3 regions of the Thauera sp. ZXT1-4 genome follow, and region 1 is predicted to be linked to each of the others. Evidence: predicted binding sites of a transcription regulator. Region 1 holds the regulator's gene; each other region holds the start of a gene.
The links. The regulator sigma-54, encoded in region 1, starts transcription at its own class of promoters, with help from an activator protein. The targets are predictions, from matches to a motif close to TGGCACGCTTNCTGCTNA.
Positions count from the first base shown of each region.

Region 2: ACUH78_RS17490 (PEP-CTERM sorting domain-containing protein) is a predicted target of sigma-54. The motif match lies at 1,761-1,778, and genes of this name have one in related genera.
Region 3: metK (methionine adenosyltransferase) is a predicted target of sigma-54. The motif match lies at 2,389-2,406, and genes of this name have one in related genera.

Region 1 is NZ_JBQWSN020000006.1:146,833-151,914, forward strand. It holds gene ilvA (threonine ammonia-lyase, biosynthetic) at 1-462, opposite strand, end outside; gene hprK (HPr(Ser) kinase/phosphatase) at 659-1,624, opposite strand; gene ptsN (PTS IIA-like nitrogen regulatory protein PtsN) at 1,593-2,078, opposite strand; gene hpf (ribosome hibernation-promoting factor, HPF/YfiA family) at 2,219-2,542, opposite strand; gene ACUH78_RS07305 (RNA polymerase factor sigma-54) at 2,560-4,017, opposite strand; gene lptB (LPS export ABC transporter ATP-binding protein) at 4,039-4,761, opposite strand; gene ACUH78_RS07315 (regulatory protein RecX) at 4,748-5,082, opposite strand, start outside.
Region 2 is NZ_JBQWSN020000039.1:5,666-10,747, forward strand. It holds gene ACUH78_RS17480 (ribbon-helix-helix domain-containing protein) at 1-165, opposite strand, end outside; partial or broken gene ACUH78_RS17485 (transposase zinc-binding domain-containing protein) at 503-1,039, shown strand; gene ACUH78_RS17490 (PEP-CTERM sorting domain-containing protein) at 1,128-1,694, opposite strand; gene ACUH78_RS17495 (GNAT family N-acetyltransferase) at 2,334-2,756, shown strand; gene ACUH78_RS17500 (class I SAM-dependent rRNA methyltransferase) at 2,994-4,010, shown strand; gene fdhE (formate dehydrogenase accessory protein FdhE) at 4,076-4,984, opposite strand.
Region 3 is NZ_JBQWSN020000004.1:162,913-167,994, reverse strand. It holds gene ACUH78_RS05380 (calcium/sodium antiporter) at 1-975, opposite strand, end outside; gene metK (methionine adenosyltransferase) at 1,137-2,300, opposite strand; gene ACUH78_RS05370 (lysophospholipid acyltransferase family protein) at 2,703-3,584, shown strand; gene ACUH78_RS05365 (lysophospholipid acyltransferase family protein) at 3,581-4,453, shown strand; gene dapF (diaminopimelate epimerase) at 4,475-5,082, shown strand, end outside.

The DNA of each region.
Region 1 (5,082 bases):
GATCACGTCGGGGTCGTCGAACGGATGGACGAAAGTGAGCCGCTCGGACTTCTCGAGTTCCTTCGCGTGTGCGTAGGCGTCGGAATAGGATTCACCGGCCAGAACGACCTCGCCGCCGCGTGCCCGGACGGCGTCCACCTTGATCTGTGGTGTCGTGCTGGGCATCACGATCACGGCGCGTACACCGAGCCGGGCGGCAGAGAGTGCCACGCCTTGCGCGTGGTTGCCGGCCGAAGCGCAGATCACGCCACGTTTCAGCGCCTGCGGCGAGAGGTTCGCCATCTTGTTGTAGGCGCCGCGGATCTTGAAGCTGAATACCGGCTGCATGTCCTCACGCTTGAGGAAAATGCGGTTGTGCGCGCGCGCGGACAGATTGCTCGCGAGTTCAAGCGGCGTTTCGACGGCGACGTCGTACACCCGTGCGTTGAGGATGCGTTCGAGGTAATCGTTGGGGGTGTTCATGGCGGTGCCGGTGCGCTGCTGCAAAGCGGCCGAGCGTAACAGTCGCGTGCCGCCGGCGGCAAGTGCATGCTGGGCAAGCGTTCGGGGCAGGGGTATGCCCAAGCGTTTGCGCGTATGGACGCGCGAGGAGTTGGCGACTAACGGTGAAGACGACCGTGAAGGCGAGCCGGACCGTTGGCCTGTGCCACGCAGCCGCTCATGGATATCCGCCCCCGGCGCTCCGGATGTCGTCCTCACTCGCTCGGAGCGCGCGCGACTGGCGCTCGATGAACTCCTGCGTGGAGTCGATGCCGCGCAGGCGCAGGATGGTGGAGCGAACCGCAGCTTCGAGCAGCACGGCGAGGTTGCGCCCGGCGGCCACCGGGAGCACGACGCGGGCGATCTTCACGCCGAGAATGTCCTGGGTCTCCTGCTGTAGCGGAAGACGGCTCGGATCTCCAGGACCGGGCTGGCGGCGGTCGAGGTGGCAAATCAGGCGCAGGCGCATCTTGCGGCGGCAGGCGGTCTCGCCGAAGATCGTGCGGATGTCGAGCAGCCCCAGGCCACGTACCTCGATGAAATCCTGCAGCATCTCGGGGCTTCGCCCCTCGAGTACAGTGGGCGCGATGCGCGAGAATTCGACCACGTCGTCCGCGACGAGGCCGTGGCCGCGCGAGATGAGCTCCAGGCCGAGCTCGGATTTGCCGGCCCCGGAGTCGCCGGTGATCAGTACGCCGAGCCCCAGCACATCCATGAACACGCCATGGAGCGAGACCTTCTCGGCGAGCTCGCGCGAGAGATAGAGGCGGAGCTGGTCGATCACGCCTGCCGAAGGGTGGCGCGCGGTGAACAGCGCTACGTCGTGGGCCTCGCAGATGCCGTGCAGGATGTTGGGCACCTCGCAGCCGTCGGCGACGATGATGGCTGGCGGGTGCGCCGACAGGATCTCGTTGAGATGGTGAGCGACCTTCTCGTTGGAGTGGCGTTGCGCCCAGGCCAGTTCGGCGCTGCCGAGCACCTGCAGTCGGGTGGGGTGGATCAGATTGAGGTGGCCGACCAGATCGGCCGGCCAGATGCGCTCTTCGCCCACGCTGAGGCGGGCCTCGAGCGGCCCGCTGACGTGGATCAGGCTGAGGCTGTCGCGATGGGTCTCATACAGCCGGGTCAGGCTGGTCTGCCGCATGGGCGCCCCAGTTCATGAACATCTGGTGGATGTGTGCCGCATCCGGCGCATTCAGCAGTGCTTCGCGGAATGCGCGATCGCTGAACATCTGCGCAAGCTCGGAGAGCAACTGCAGATGTGTCTCGTTGGCCTGTTCGGGCACGAGCAGTACGAACAGCATGCTGACCGGGCGACCGTCCGGCGCATCGAACTGGACTGGCGTGGCCAGGCGCAGGAAGGCGCCCGCTGCATCCTTGAGACCCTTGATGCGGCCGTGCGGGATCGCGATGCCCTGCCCGAGGCCGGTGGAGCCCAGGCGTTCGCGGGTGAACAGGCTGTCGAAAACGGTGCTGCGACCGATGCCCTGGTTGTTCTCGAAAAGCAGGCCGGCCTGCTCGAAGACGCGCTTCTTGCTGCTGGCGTCGAGGTCGACCACCACATTGGGAAGTGGCAGGAGTTGGGATATCAGGCTCATTCGCAGGTGTGCAAACACGACGCCCCGGTCTTCCAGGTCGCCGGGGCGACTGTCGTTCCGGGGCGGGCGCCGCAGGCGTGGTCAAAACGCGCGCATTATAACCACAACCGCGCCCCGGTCATGGGGCTGTAACGAAAGGCTCAGTCCTCGGGGGTCTGGTGCTTCAGCGACTCGTGGTTGTGCTCGGCCATCTTCTGCTTGTATTTCTGCACCTGGCGGTCGAGCTTGTCGGTCATCGAGTCGATGGCGGCGTACAGGTCGGCATCGTCGCTTTCAACGAAGATGTCCTTGCCGCGCACGTGCAGGGTCACTTCGGCCTTCTGCTTGAGCTTCTCGACGGAGAGGATTACCGCAACGCTGGTGACGTTGTCGAAGTGGCGGATGACGCGATCGAGCTTGGAGGTGACGTAGTCGCGGATGGCCGGGGTAACTTCGACATGATGCCCGGTGATGTTGAGATTCATGGTGACTCCTGTGGTTGTCAGATGGATTTGCGCATGCTGACCGGCGGGATATTGAGGGATTCGCGATACTTGGCGATGGTGCGCCGTGCGACCACGATACCCTGCTGGCCTAGAATCTCGGCAATCTTGGCGTCGGACAGCGGTTTCTTGCTGTCTTCGGCTTCCACCAACTGGCGAATCAGCGCGCGAATCGCCGTGGAAGAGGCCGCCCCACCGGTGTCGGTGGCGACATGACTGCCGAAGAAATACTTGAGCTCGAATACGCCGCGCGGTGTCGCCATGTACTTTTGCGTGGTCACGCGCGAAATGGTCGACTCGTGCAGTTCAAGCTGGTCGGCGATCTCCCGCAGCGTGAGCGGGCGCATGGCCACAGGGCCATGATCGAAGAACTGCCGCTGCTGGTCAACGATGGCCTGGGAAACGCGGAGGATGGTGTCGAAGCGTTGCTGCACGTTGCGGATCAGCCAGCGTGCCTCCTGCAGCTGGCCGCCCAGTCCGCCGCCCTGGGCGCGGTTCTGCTGCAGCAGGCTGGCGTACAGGCGGTTGATGCGCAGGCGCGGCATGGCGTCCTGGTTGAGACTGACCGACCAGCGCCCGCGCACCTTGCGTACGACCACGTCGGGCAGCACATAGCGCGTCTCGCTGGTGGAATAGCGCGAGCCGGGGTGCGGGTCGAGGCTGCAGATCAGTGCGTGCGCTGCGCGCAGCGCTTCGTCGTCCGAGCCGGTGAGCTTCTTCAGTTTGGCGAAGTTGCGTTCGGCGAGCAGTTCCAGGTGCTTGGTGGCGACCTCGAGGGCGAGTGCTCGCGTCGCGCACTCGGGCAGTGTGCGCAACTGCAGCGCAAGACACTCCTGCGGCGAGCGCGCGCCGATGCCCGCTGGTTCGAGGTTTTGCACGTGGTGCAGGGCAATGCTCAGGTCTTCGAGTTCGATGCCCGATTCGGGCGGCAGCAGTTCGAGCAGTTCCTCGAGCGGCTGATGCAGATAGCCGTCATCGTCCAGCGCCTCGACGATGAATCGCACCAGTGCGCGGTCGTGATCCGACAGCGGCGACAGGGCGATCTGCTGATCGAGGTGGTCGCGCAGCGCGATGCCGGCGGCCTGAAACTCTTGATAATCGACGTCCTCATCGTCCTCGCTGCGGCTGGAGGCCCCGGTGCCCACGCTGGACCAGTCGATGCCTTCATCCTCGCTGCTGCCCTCTCCGCCTTCATGCTGCAGGGCCTCGCTGCCGGACTCGGCGGGGCCTTCGCCCTGCGGCGCTTCCTGGTGGGATTGTTCGCTGGGCGTGCTTGCGGCGGCGGGCAGGAACTCGCCTTCGCCCTCCTCGCGCTCGAGCATCGGGTTGTCCAGCAGGAAGCGCTCGATCTCCTGATTCAGCTCGATCGTCGATAGCTGCAGCAGCTTGATCGACTGCTGCAGTTGCGGCGTCAGTGTGAGGTGCTGCGAGAGCTTGAGCTGGAGACTGGGCTTCATGGCGTGAGGAGGGGCGCGCAGTCAGAGCCGGAAGTGCTCGCCAAGGTAGACCTGGCGCACCTGCTCGTTCTCGATGATCTCGGTCGGTGCGCCACTGGCGAGCACACGGCCTTCGCTGATGATGTAGGCGCGATCGCAGATACCGAGCGTCTCGCGTACGTTGTGGTCGGTGATCAGCACGCCGATGCCGCGCTCCTTCAGGAAGCGGATGATCTTCTGGATGTCGATGACCGCGATCGGGTCCACGCCGGCGAAGGGTTCGTCGAGCAGGATCAGGCGCGGATCGGTGGCCAGCGCACGGGCGATCTCGCAGCGGCGGCGCTCGCCGCCCGACAGCGAGATCGCGGTGCTGTCGCGCAGGTGGTGGATGCCGAGTTCGATCAGCAGCTCTTCGAGCCGCTCGCTGACATTGCGCTTGTCCAGCCCCTGCAACTCGAGCACCGCCTGGATGTTCTCGGCCACGGTGAGTTTGCGGAAGACGCTCATCTCCTGCGGCAGGTAGGAAAGGCCCAGGCGTGCGCGGGCGTGGATCGGCAGATGGGTCAGATCCTTCCCGTCCAGGGTGATCTGCCCGCCGTCTGCGCGCACGAGGCCGACGATCATGTAGAAGCAGGTGGTCTTGCCTGCGCCGTTGGGTCCGAGCAGGCCGACCACCTCGCCCGAGCCGACCTCGAAGCCAACGTCGTGCACCACGGTGCGCGCCTTGTAGCGCTTTTGCAGTCCTGCGACCTTAAGCAGACTCATCGTGGGGCTCTTTCAGCAGCTTGCGGATCAGTTCGGGTGCAAAGCCCCGGGTTTGCAGGAAGCGCGCCTGGCGGGCCCATTCACGGGTCTCGCTGGGCGGCGTGGAAAATCGGCCGCGCAGCACGCTGCGAGCACGGTCGAGCTCCGATTCTACGCACTCGGTCGCGAGCGCAGCGTCGATCAGATCACGGTCGATTCCGCGCAGTGTGAGCTCCCTGCGCAGCCGTGTCTCGCCGAAGCGGGCCGACTTGCCGCGCACGAAGGCTTCGGCATAGCGGCTGTCGGACTGCAGGCCGAGTTCGCCCATGCGCGCGATCACGG
Region 2 (5,082 bases), on a different contig from region 1:
AGTGGCAGCCCCGGCCAGCAGCACTCCACGCAACCGCTGACGATCCTGGTCCTTGCGAATCAATTCGCGCACGTACTCGCTACTGGTGCCGTAACCCCGTTCGCTCACCTGCTCGTCGACGAAGGATTTCAGGCTGTTGGGCAAGGAAATGTTCATCGTGCTCATGGACGCAGGTTAGTCCGCTTGGCAAAAATTGGCAAGAACGCACGTCGACCAGACTGCACGTCCGTCTTCGTCCAGTCACTCACGCCAGACGACCCCTCCCTGCCGTGCCGATGACTGAAACGGCTCGGGTGGAGACAGCCACAGTCGACTCGCAGCGCCCCCACACAGATCGGGGTATGGAAGTCTCAGTCCGGCCAGGTGCGGACGTCGACAGTCAACGGAAAGTGCTTCGCTGAACGGCACGTCTTGGATCACGAAGTCGCCCTTCACAATCTGTAGTCGTGATTGCGTCGGTAGCTATGGGCAGTGTGTGGCCGATCACCCGATCCGGACGCCAATGCCTGCCACCGGCGCCTGTGCCTCACCGTGCAGTGCCGTCTACCGCCGTCGCAAACTCGAACGCACGCTGCTCTATCGCACCGTGCAGACGCATCTTGCCACCTGGCTGGCGCTTCAGGATGACGGCGCCGGGGAGACCGCACCGGCGGTAACCGGGCGGGAATTCCGCTGCCACCTCAAATGCAGCATCCTGGCCCACGGCTTTGCGCGGGCGCGCTGGGACGACTGCGGGCACGACTTCCTGGTTGCCTACTCCTGCAAGGGACGTAATGTCTGTCCGTCCTGCAACACCCGACGCATGGTCGAGACCGCCGCCGATCTGGCCGACCATGTCATCCCGCGCCTGTCGGTGCGCCAATGGGCACTCTTCGTGCCCAAGCGGCTACGCTATCACCTGGAGCGTGACCCTGCCATCCAGAACGCGGCGCTGCGCATCTTCCTGAATCCTATCCAGAAAACCCTGCGGCGGTGCAGTCCGGGCGCCAGTGCCGCGTCGCAAATCGACGCGGTGGTTTTCATCCGCCGATTCGGGGCGCTGCATCCATGACGCCAGCCGTCCTGACCGGTTCGGGAGCACTGGTGGTGCCGAAAACGAAAAACCCGCCGAAGCGGGTTCTCGATGCTTAAGCTGACTTACGCCGCCTTAAGCCCAGGGCAGCGAGACCCAAAGACAGTAGCGCCACGGTGCCGGGTTCGGGGACACTAGTGCCCGTGCTTGCGAACGATACACTACCGGTGTAACCCACGAATTCAGCTTGATTACCCGTTGTGTCGCTATATCCGATCGACTCCCCTGGCGAAACGAAGCAGCCGTTATCGCCACCAAGACCGCCGGCCAAACACCACCAATCAGAATTAGAGTCGCTCCAGAAACCAAAGATACCGCTGGCATCGAAATCAAAGAACAAGTCGGTTGCGGTTGCAGTTACGAGTGACGCATTTCCAAAAGTGCTTGCCCCGAAATTTGAACTGGTCGCGACGCCGCCATTGATGGCAGGTGAAAAAATGCTAAGGCTCCAATCGGTGATATTCGAAAAGCTCAATGCTCCGATCGTATCGTCTGTCTCGATGAAGCCGGTAACCGACCCTGCGCCGATAGTGCGATTGACGTTATAAACAGTTGCCGCGTTGGCAAACGGTATCGTTCCCATTGCGACAACCGCAAGCGCCGCCACTAGACATTTTTTCATTGCGTTGCCCCTTGTTGATGAGAGTACGTGTTGATGTAGTTGTTTTTGAGCGAAGACTACCACCTATAAGCAATAACCATGCCGTATTTACTAAACATATGATTTTCTTCTAAAAGATTCTGCTGCTCAAAATGCAATGGGGCGTTAGGCGGCTAGGCTGTAAAGATTTCCGACACGATCCCCTGCGGTGACTTTCCGCAACAATGCCGCCGCTCAATCGGCGCAGGCTAGCCGGCAACTGAGGTTGAGAGCTTTGAATTAAAGGTCAATCAAATGAATCAAAGGCGAATGAAAGGGGCCAGGATCGAATTTAATTGGCATAGATTCTGTAGTTCCGTAGAAATCGGCGCTGGCGGCACGGCGATTCAGGCGCCGCTTGCCGGTACTTACAGGGGCAGCCAAGCGAACAAAGCCGCCTTATGTCTTCGGCATTGGCCACTTCCGCAACGGGTCGGTAGTTCCAGTTGGCAGGATGGTTAAGCTGTTGTTCGCCGTCGCGTGACGCTCGAACTGCAGGGTGACCAACACATCGCTGCTGAGTGCCCCTTCGAGCTATCGGCAGTTGAGGTCGAAAAGTCATCCGGCATTCCGATGTTATGCGGCAGAACTGTTACCCCAGAATAAAGTAAGGCGTCTCACATGAGGCACAGCGAAATGTCATTGACCATATCTTTGAACGACTCTCTCGATGACATTGAGGTTGTCGAGCTCTACAAAGCAAACGCTTGGTCCTCTGCTGAGAAGCCACGCCAGCTTCTTGCGGCACTTCGGAACTCCCATGCGCTGGTTACCGCTCGAGTGGGAGGCCGCTTAGTCGGTCTAGGAAATGCTATCTCGGACGGCCACCTGGTTGTGTACTTCCCCCACATGCTTGTGCACCCCGAGTTTCAACGCCAAGGCGTCGGACGAGCGATGATGGGCACTCTCATGGAGAAGTACGAGGGGTTCCATCAGAAGATGCTTACTGCGGATGGAGAGGCCGTGGAGTTCTACAAGTCGATGGGGTTCGAGCGAGCGGGCAGAACAGAGCCAATGTGGGTGTACGCGGGCAATGAACACTGAGCTTCGCGAACCGAAGATGACGCCTAGCCCTTCCTTCGAGCGAACGCCTTACGGCGCTGCTCGGAATGCTGACGCCGAGAGTGCAGAGGACAGTTGTGTGGGACCGGTGATTGTTCATGTGCACCGCTGCGCAGAAGGCGCTGCACGGGCAGGGCGGCCGGATTGCGGCGCACCCTTCCAAGGATGCGCATCCGGCGCGCAGTCGGGCATACTGGCGCGCCCTGCGCTGGAACCGCCATGTCCTCCTCCATCACCGACCTGCTCTCGGCCGCGCTTGCCGCCCGAGCGCCCCTGATTGAACAGCTGGCTGCCGAGCAGACCGATGCCTATCGTCTTTTTCACGGCACCGTCGAAGGTGCGCCCGGGATCACGGTCGACCGCTATGGCTCGGTGCTGCTGGTGCAGACCTTCCATCGGCCGCTGACGGCCGAGCAATTGGCCGCGCTGGAGGCCTTCTACGGTGGTGCCCTGCCGGGCCTGCCCTTGGTCTGGAATGACCGCAGCGGAAAGAACTCCCGCATCGCCAACGCCCTTTCGCCGGAGCAGCAGGCTCTGGCCGAGCAACTTTCGGAGTTCTCCGAGCTCGGCGTGCGCTACTGTTTCCAGGCCCGGCATGCGGGGCAGGATCCGTGGCTGTTCCTCGATCTGCGTGCGGCGCGCCGGCGGGTGATGCAGGAGGCGGAGGGCAAGTCCCTGCTCAATGTGTTCGCCTACACCTGTGGCGTCGGTGTCGCGGCGGCCAAGGCGGGCGCGCGTCATGTGGTGAATGTGGATTTTGCCGAGTCGAGCCTCGCGGTCGGCAAGGACAATGCCCGCCTCAACGAGCTACCGATCCGTGTGCGCTTCATCAAGTCGGATGCCTTCGCCGCCCTGCGTCAGTACGCGGGCATCGGTCAGCCGAAGGTGGTGCGCGGCAAGCATCTGCCGCCCTTTCCCGAGCTGGCGCCGCACCGCTTCGATCTCGTCTTCCTCGATCCGCCGCGCTACGCCAAGAGCCCCTTCGGCGTGGTCGACCTGGTGCATGACTACGCCGCGCTGTTCAAGCCGGCGCTGCTTGCCACCGAGGAGGGCGGTACGCTGATCTGCTGCAACAACGTCGCGCGTGTGCGGCGCGAGGATTGGCTGGACCAGCTCGACCGCAGCGCCCGCAAGGCGGGGCGCCCCCTGCGCGAGGCGGAATGGATCGCCCCGGAAGCGGATTTTCCCAGTCGCGACGACAATCCGCCGCTGAAGGTGTTGCTGCTGCGCGTTTAAGCGTCAGGCGCCCGTGCAACCGGGCGCCCGTGCAACCGGGCGCCTGCGCAGCCCCGCTTGCCGTCTTACTCTCCGGCGCCGATGAGCAGGTAGTTCGGGCCGCTGCGCACGAAACCGGCGTCGTCCACCAGCATGTCCAGCGCCACCGAGGCCAGGTCGTCGGCGATCGGGTCGACCCGCACGTTCGGGCCCTGGACGATGAGCTTCATGTAGCTCTCGCAGGCGCCGCAGGATTCGGCACGCGCGATGCCGTCGTCGCCATCGATCTCGTGCAGCGTGACCTTCTCGCGGTCGCCGCAGGTGACGCAGGTGGCGTGCGGAACCTCCCATTCGGTGTTGCACAGGGTGCAGTGCACATAGCGCAGGCCGGCGGTGGGGCCTTCGCTGCGGATCACACTCACGACGGGGTGGCTGCCGCACACCGGGCAGGTGCTGTGCGCCTCCATGCGCGGCAAGGCCGTGGCGTCGAGCTTGCTGGCGACCGCGGTGAACACCACCTGCATCGCGGCAGCGATGTAGGGCAGGCGGTCCATGTCGGCGCGCTCGGGTTCGCCATTGAGCAGTTTCTCGGCCAGCTTGTCGAGCTCTTCCGCGCTGGTGAGCAGGAGCGCGTCGAGGGTTTCCCGGGCGCCGACGGGCGCGTTCTCGAGCAGATCGCCGACGATGCTGCGCAGGATGTCGTGCCAGACGATCGGGCGCTGGAACGAGGCGACGCTGACCGGTGGCATGCGGTGCTTGCGCGCCAGCTCGAGGGTTTCCGTTGCGGGGGGTGCAAGGTCGGGCTCCGCGGCCTTCAGTGCCTTGTCCTGGGCGCGCGAAAGCCGGCCGAGGAAGGCGAGCCATTCGCCCAGGCCGTGGTGCAGCGCCAGTGCGTCGAAACGTTCTGCGCGCGTGAGGAAGATGCTCTCGGGATCGGGGAGGATGATCGCAGGGGCTTCGCCCGCGGTGTGTTGCGCGGTGGTCGGGGTGTTCATGGTTGCTCGCGGATGAAAAACGGCCTCAATGATCGGTGCAGTGTTCTACCGAAGGCAAGGGAAAAGGCAACGCCGCGCGTCCGCGCGTCCCAGAGTGG
Region 3 (5,082 bases), on a different contig from region 1:
GCTGTCGTGCTGTTGCGCCTGCAGCACGAGCCAGGCGGTGTAGATAGCGTAGTAGGCCAGGAACACGCCGCCTTCCCAGCGTGCGATCTCGCGCCCGCTGATCATGATCGGCAGGCAGGCGAAGGCCACCGCCAGCATCACCCACAGGTCGAAATTGCGCGCCGCCTCCGACACCGGCAGGCCGGCACCCGACACGATGCCGGTGAGGCCGAGCACGGCGAGGATGTTGAACACGTTGCTGCCCACCACGTTTCCTACCGCGATGTCGCGCTGGCCGCGCATCGCGGCGACGATCGAGGTGGCGACTTCGGGCATCGAGGTGCCGACCGCGACCACGGTGAGGCCGATCACCAGGTCGCTGACGCCGAAGGCGCGTGCGAAGGCGACCGCCGAATCCACCAGCCAGTTGGCACCGACCACCAGCATCACCAGACCGACCACGATGAGCCCGATCTGCACGCTCCAGTGGCGGTCCCAGTTCGAGGTGGGGATCTCGGTTTCGAACTCATCCTGAACACTCTTCGAGGCACGCCGCGATTGAACGACCAGGAACACCGTGTACGCGATCACGAGAGCGAACAGCGTGATCGACTCGATCAGACCGATCCGACCGTCGAGCGCAACCACCACCAGTAGCGCCGAGGCGCCGATCATGATCGGGATCTCCTGGCGGATGATCTGCTCATCGACCAGTAGCGGCGTGATCAGGGCCGAGATGCCGAGGATCAGCAGGATGTTCGCGATGTTGCTGCCGACCACGTTGCCGATCGCCAGATCCGGGCTGCCCGAGAGCGCGGAGCCCACTGAAACCGCCATCTCTGGCGCACTGGTGCCGAAAGCGACCACAGTCAGGCCTACCACCAGGGGCGACACGCCGAAGGACACCGCCAGGCGTGAAGCGCCGCGCACGAGGACGTCGGCGCCGATGACGAGGACGACGAGGCCGAGGACGAACATCAGGGTTTGCTGGAGCATGAGGAAGAGTCTTGCGTTCTGGTTTGGGGCGGGACAGTGCAGACTGTTGCGCAGGCCAGAGGTTCGCACGCGAGTACGATCCTGCGCGGTCCTGCGCGGACGATCAAAAGAAGACGCCCCTCACCGTTGCCGGAGAGGGGCGTGCGGTACGGGGCAGTATTTTACAGCCCGGCGTCGGCGCGCAGGGCGGCCGCCTTGTCGGTCTGTTCCCAGGTGAAGCCCGGCTCATCGCGGCCGAAGTGGCCGTAGGCCGCGGTGCGGGAATAGACGGGGCGCAGCAGGTCCAGGGCCTGGATGATCGCCTTCGGACGCAGATCGAAGTGGTGGCCGATCAGTTCGACGATCTTCTCATCGGCCACTTTCCCAGTGCCGAAGGTGTTGACCATCAGCGACACCGGACGCGCGACACCGATTGCGTAGGCCACCTGCACCTCGCATTTGTCGGCGAGGCCCGCGGCGACGATGTTCTTGGCCACGTAACGGCCGGCGTAGGCGGCCGAGCGGTCGACCTTGGACGGATCCTTGCCCGAGAAGGCGCCGCCGCCGTGGTGGGCCGCGCCGCCGTAGGTGTCGACGATGATCTTGCGCCCGGTCAGGCCGCAGTCGCCGTGCGGGCCGCCGACCACGAAGCGGCCAGTGGGGTTGACGAGGTAGCGGACGTCGCCCTTCATCAGCTCGGGCGGCAGTACCGGCTTGATGATCAGCTCGATCACCGCCTCGCGGATCTGCTCCTGGGTGACGTCGGGGTCGTGCTGGGTGGACACCACGACGGTGTCGATCGCCACCGGCTTGCCGTCGACGTACTTGACCGTGATCTGGCTCTTGGCGTCGGGGCGCAGCCAGGGCAGGCGGCCGTCCTTGCGCACCTCGGCCTGGCGCTGCATGACGCGGTGGGCGTAGTAGATCGGCAGCGGCATCAGGCTGTCGGTCTCGTTGGTGGCGTAGCCGAACATCAGGCCCTGGTCGCCGGCGCCCTGGTCGAGCGGGTCGTCGTTGGCAGCATTGACCCCCTGAGCGATGTCGGGCGACTGGCGGTTGATCGCGGCCAGCACCGCGCAGCTCTTGTAGTCGAAGCCGATGTCGGAGTTGTCGTAGCCGATGCGGCGGATCACGTCCTGCGCGATCTCGCGGTAATTGGGGTGAGCGGTGGTGGTGATCTCGCCCGAGATCACGACGAGGCCTGTGGACACCAGCGTCTCGCAGGCGACGCGCGCCTTGGGGTCTTCGGCGAGGATGGCGTCGAGCACGCCGTCGGACACCTGGTCGGCGACCTTGTCGGGATGGCCTTCGGAGACCGACTCGGAGGTGAAGAGAAACTCAGCCATGCTGCTGCTCCTTGAAAAGCAAAAATCCCCGCCATTCTGGCCTTGCGTCTGCGGCCAGCTCCGGGGATTTCGTCGAGCAGCCGACGCTTTAGCAGTATTTGTGAGGCAGTCCCGCTGCCATGCCGCCCTGCAAGTTGTCGAGTTAACTCGGCGGCAAGTCGCGGATTATAGACCGAAGCGGCCGGGTGTGTAAGCATTCGGGGCGCACGGTGATTTGCGTCTCTCCGTGAAAGCGGCTGTGGAGGCGGGCTGGCGTGCGAATGGCTGCGACCGAACAGGCGATGTTCGCAGATACGCCCGCGCCCACAATCTCTCTTGTCGCGGTCACTTGTCGCTGTCGTTTCTCGTTCTCTCGTCGTTGTCGTGCCGCGACGCTTCGGGCACTTTCATGGGATCCCGTTCGTGTTGCTTCAAAGCTTCTTTCGACTGCTCTCGCGCCTGCCCCTGTCCTGGCTGCACCGCCTCGGCGGTTGGGCGGGCTGGCTGACCTACAAGGCCTCACCGTCCTACGCCCGCCGCCTGCGCGAGAACCTGTTCAACGCGCTCGGTCGCGAGGACGAGGCGGTGCTGCGCGCGGCGATTGTCGAGGCCGGGCGCCAGGCGCTCGAGTTGCCCTTCATCTGGGGGCGGCCTGCATCCGAGGTGGTGGCGAGCGCCGTGCGCACCGAAGGCTGGGCGCTGGTCGAGGCCGCGCGCGCCGAGGGCGCGGGCATCCTCTTCATCACTCCTCACCTGGGCTGCTTCGAGATCACCGCGCAGTGCATTGCGGCGCAGATTCCGATTACCGTGCTTTACCGCCCGCCGCGCAAGGCAGTGCTGCAGCCGCTGATGGAAGCCGGTCGCGCACGCGGGCAGATGCGCACCGCGCCGGCGGACCTGTCGGGCGTGCGCAAGCTGGTGAAGACCCTGCGCAGCCATGAGGCGGTGGGCATGCTGCCCGACCAGGTACCGGGCGCGGGCGAGGGGGTGTGGTCCACCTTCTTCGGCAAGCCGGCATGGACGATGACGCTGGCTGCGCGCCTGGCGGCGGTGAAGGGCGTGCGCGTGATCTACACCTGGGCCGAGCGCCTGCCGCGTGGCGAGGGCTATGTGTTCCGCCTGCAGGCGCCTACCGAGGCGCTGACCGGCGAACTGGAAGCCGATGTCGCGATCATCAATCGCGAGGTCGAGCGCATGATCCTGCAGTGTCCGCAGCAATACCTGTGGGGCTACAACCGCTACAAGGGGCCGCGCCGTGAGCGCGAGGAGGATGTGCCCGGAGCGGACGCGGAGCGCGCATCGTGAGCCGCCTCGTCATCGCCCTGATCTGGCTCCTGCACTGGCTCCCGCTGGCGGTGCTCGCGCGCGTGGGCTCGGGCTTTGGCTGGCTGCTGTATTGGGTGGTGGTGCCGCGCCGCAAGGTGGCGCTGACCAACCTGCGCCTGTGCTTCCCCGAACTGTCCGAAACCGAGCGGCGACGGCTGGCGCGGCGTCACTTCGCGTTCGCCGGACGCAGCATGCTCGAGCGCGGCCTCGCCTGGTGGGCCGGTCCCGCGCGCCTGCGGGCGACGGTGCGCATCGACGGGCTCGAGCATCTGCACAGGCTGCGCGCCGAGGGGCGACCGGTGCTGCTGCTCGCGCCACACTTCCTCGGTCTCGACATGGCGGGCACCCGGCTCACGCTGGAAGGCGACTTCGTCAGCGTGTATGCGCCGCAGAAGGACAAGGTCTTCGATCGCTGGCTGCATCACGGCCGCAGCCGCTTCAACAATCAGTTGCTGCTTTCGCGCCATGACGGCGTGCGTGCTACGGTCAAGGCGATGAAATCCGGCCGTCCCTTCTACTACCTGCCCGACCTCGACTACGGCCGCAAGGAGTCGATCTTCGTGCCCTTCTTCGGCGTGCAGGCGGCCACGATCACCGGCCTGCCGCGGCTGGCGCGGCTGGCGGGTGCGGCGGTGGTGCCCTGTGTGGTGCGAATGCTGCCGGGCGGTGGCGGATATTTGCTTGAACTCGGCGCGCCGTGGGCCGACTATCCCACGGACGACGTCGAGGCTGACACCCTGCGCATGAATGCCTGGCTCGAAGGTGTGGTACGCACCATGCCCGAGCAATACTATTGGGTGCATCGCCGCTTCAAGACCCGGCCCGAGGGTCAGCCGCGGATTTACTGAGACACTGGAAAGACCTGCGAGATGAAATTGCGCTTCACCAAGATGCATGGCCTGGGCAACGACTTCGTCGTCATCGATGCCACCCGCACGCCCGTCGAACTCACGCCTGCTCGGGTCAGGGCGATTTCCGATCGACACTTCGGTGTGGGCTGCGACCAGTTGCTGGTGGTCGAGCCGGCGAGTCGTCCCGGCGTTGACTTCCGCTACCGCATCTTCAACGCCGATGGCGGCGAGGTCGAGCAGTGCGGCAATGGCGCGCGCTGCTTCGTGCGCTTCGTGCACGACAAGGGGCTCACCGACCAGGATGAGATCCGGGTTGAGACGAAATCCGGGATCATCGCCCCCCGCCTGCGTGCCGACGGACTGGTTACGGTGGACATGGGAGTGCCCGAGCTTGCACCGGCGAAGATCCCCTTCGTGTCCGATTCGGATGCGGTGGTGCAGCCGCTCGCGGTGGGTGAGCGCGTGGTTGCGATCACGGCAGTTTCGATGGGCAATCCGCACGCGGTGCAGGTCGTGGCCGATGTCGATGCTGCGCCGGTGGTCGAACAAGGGGCGCTGATCGAGCGCCACGAGCGCTTCCCGGCGCGGGTCAACGCCGGCTTCCTGCAGGTGCTGGACGCCCATGC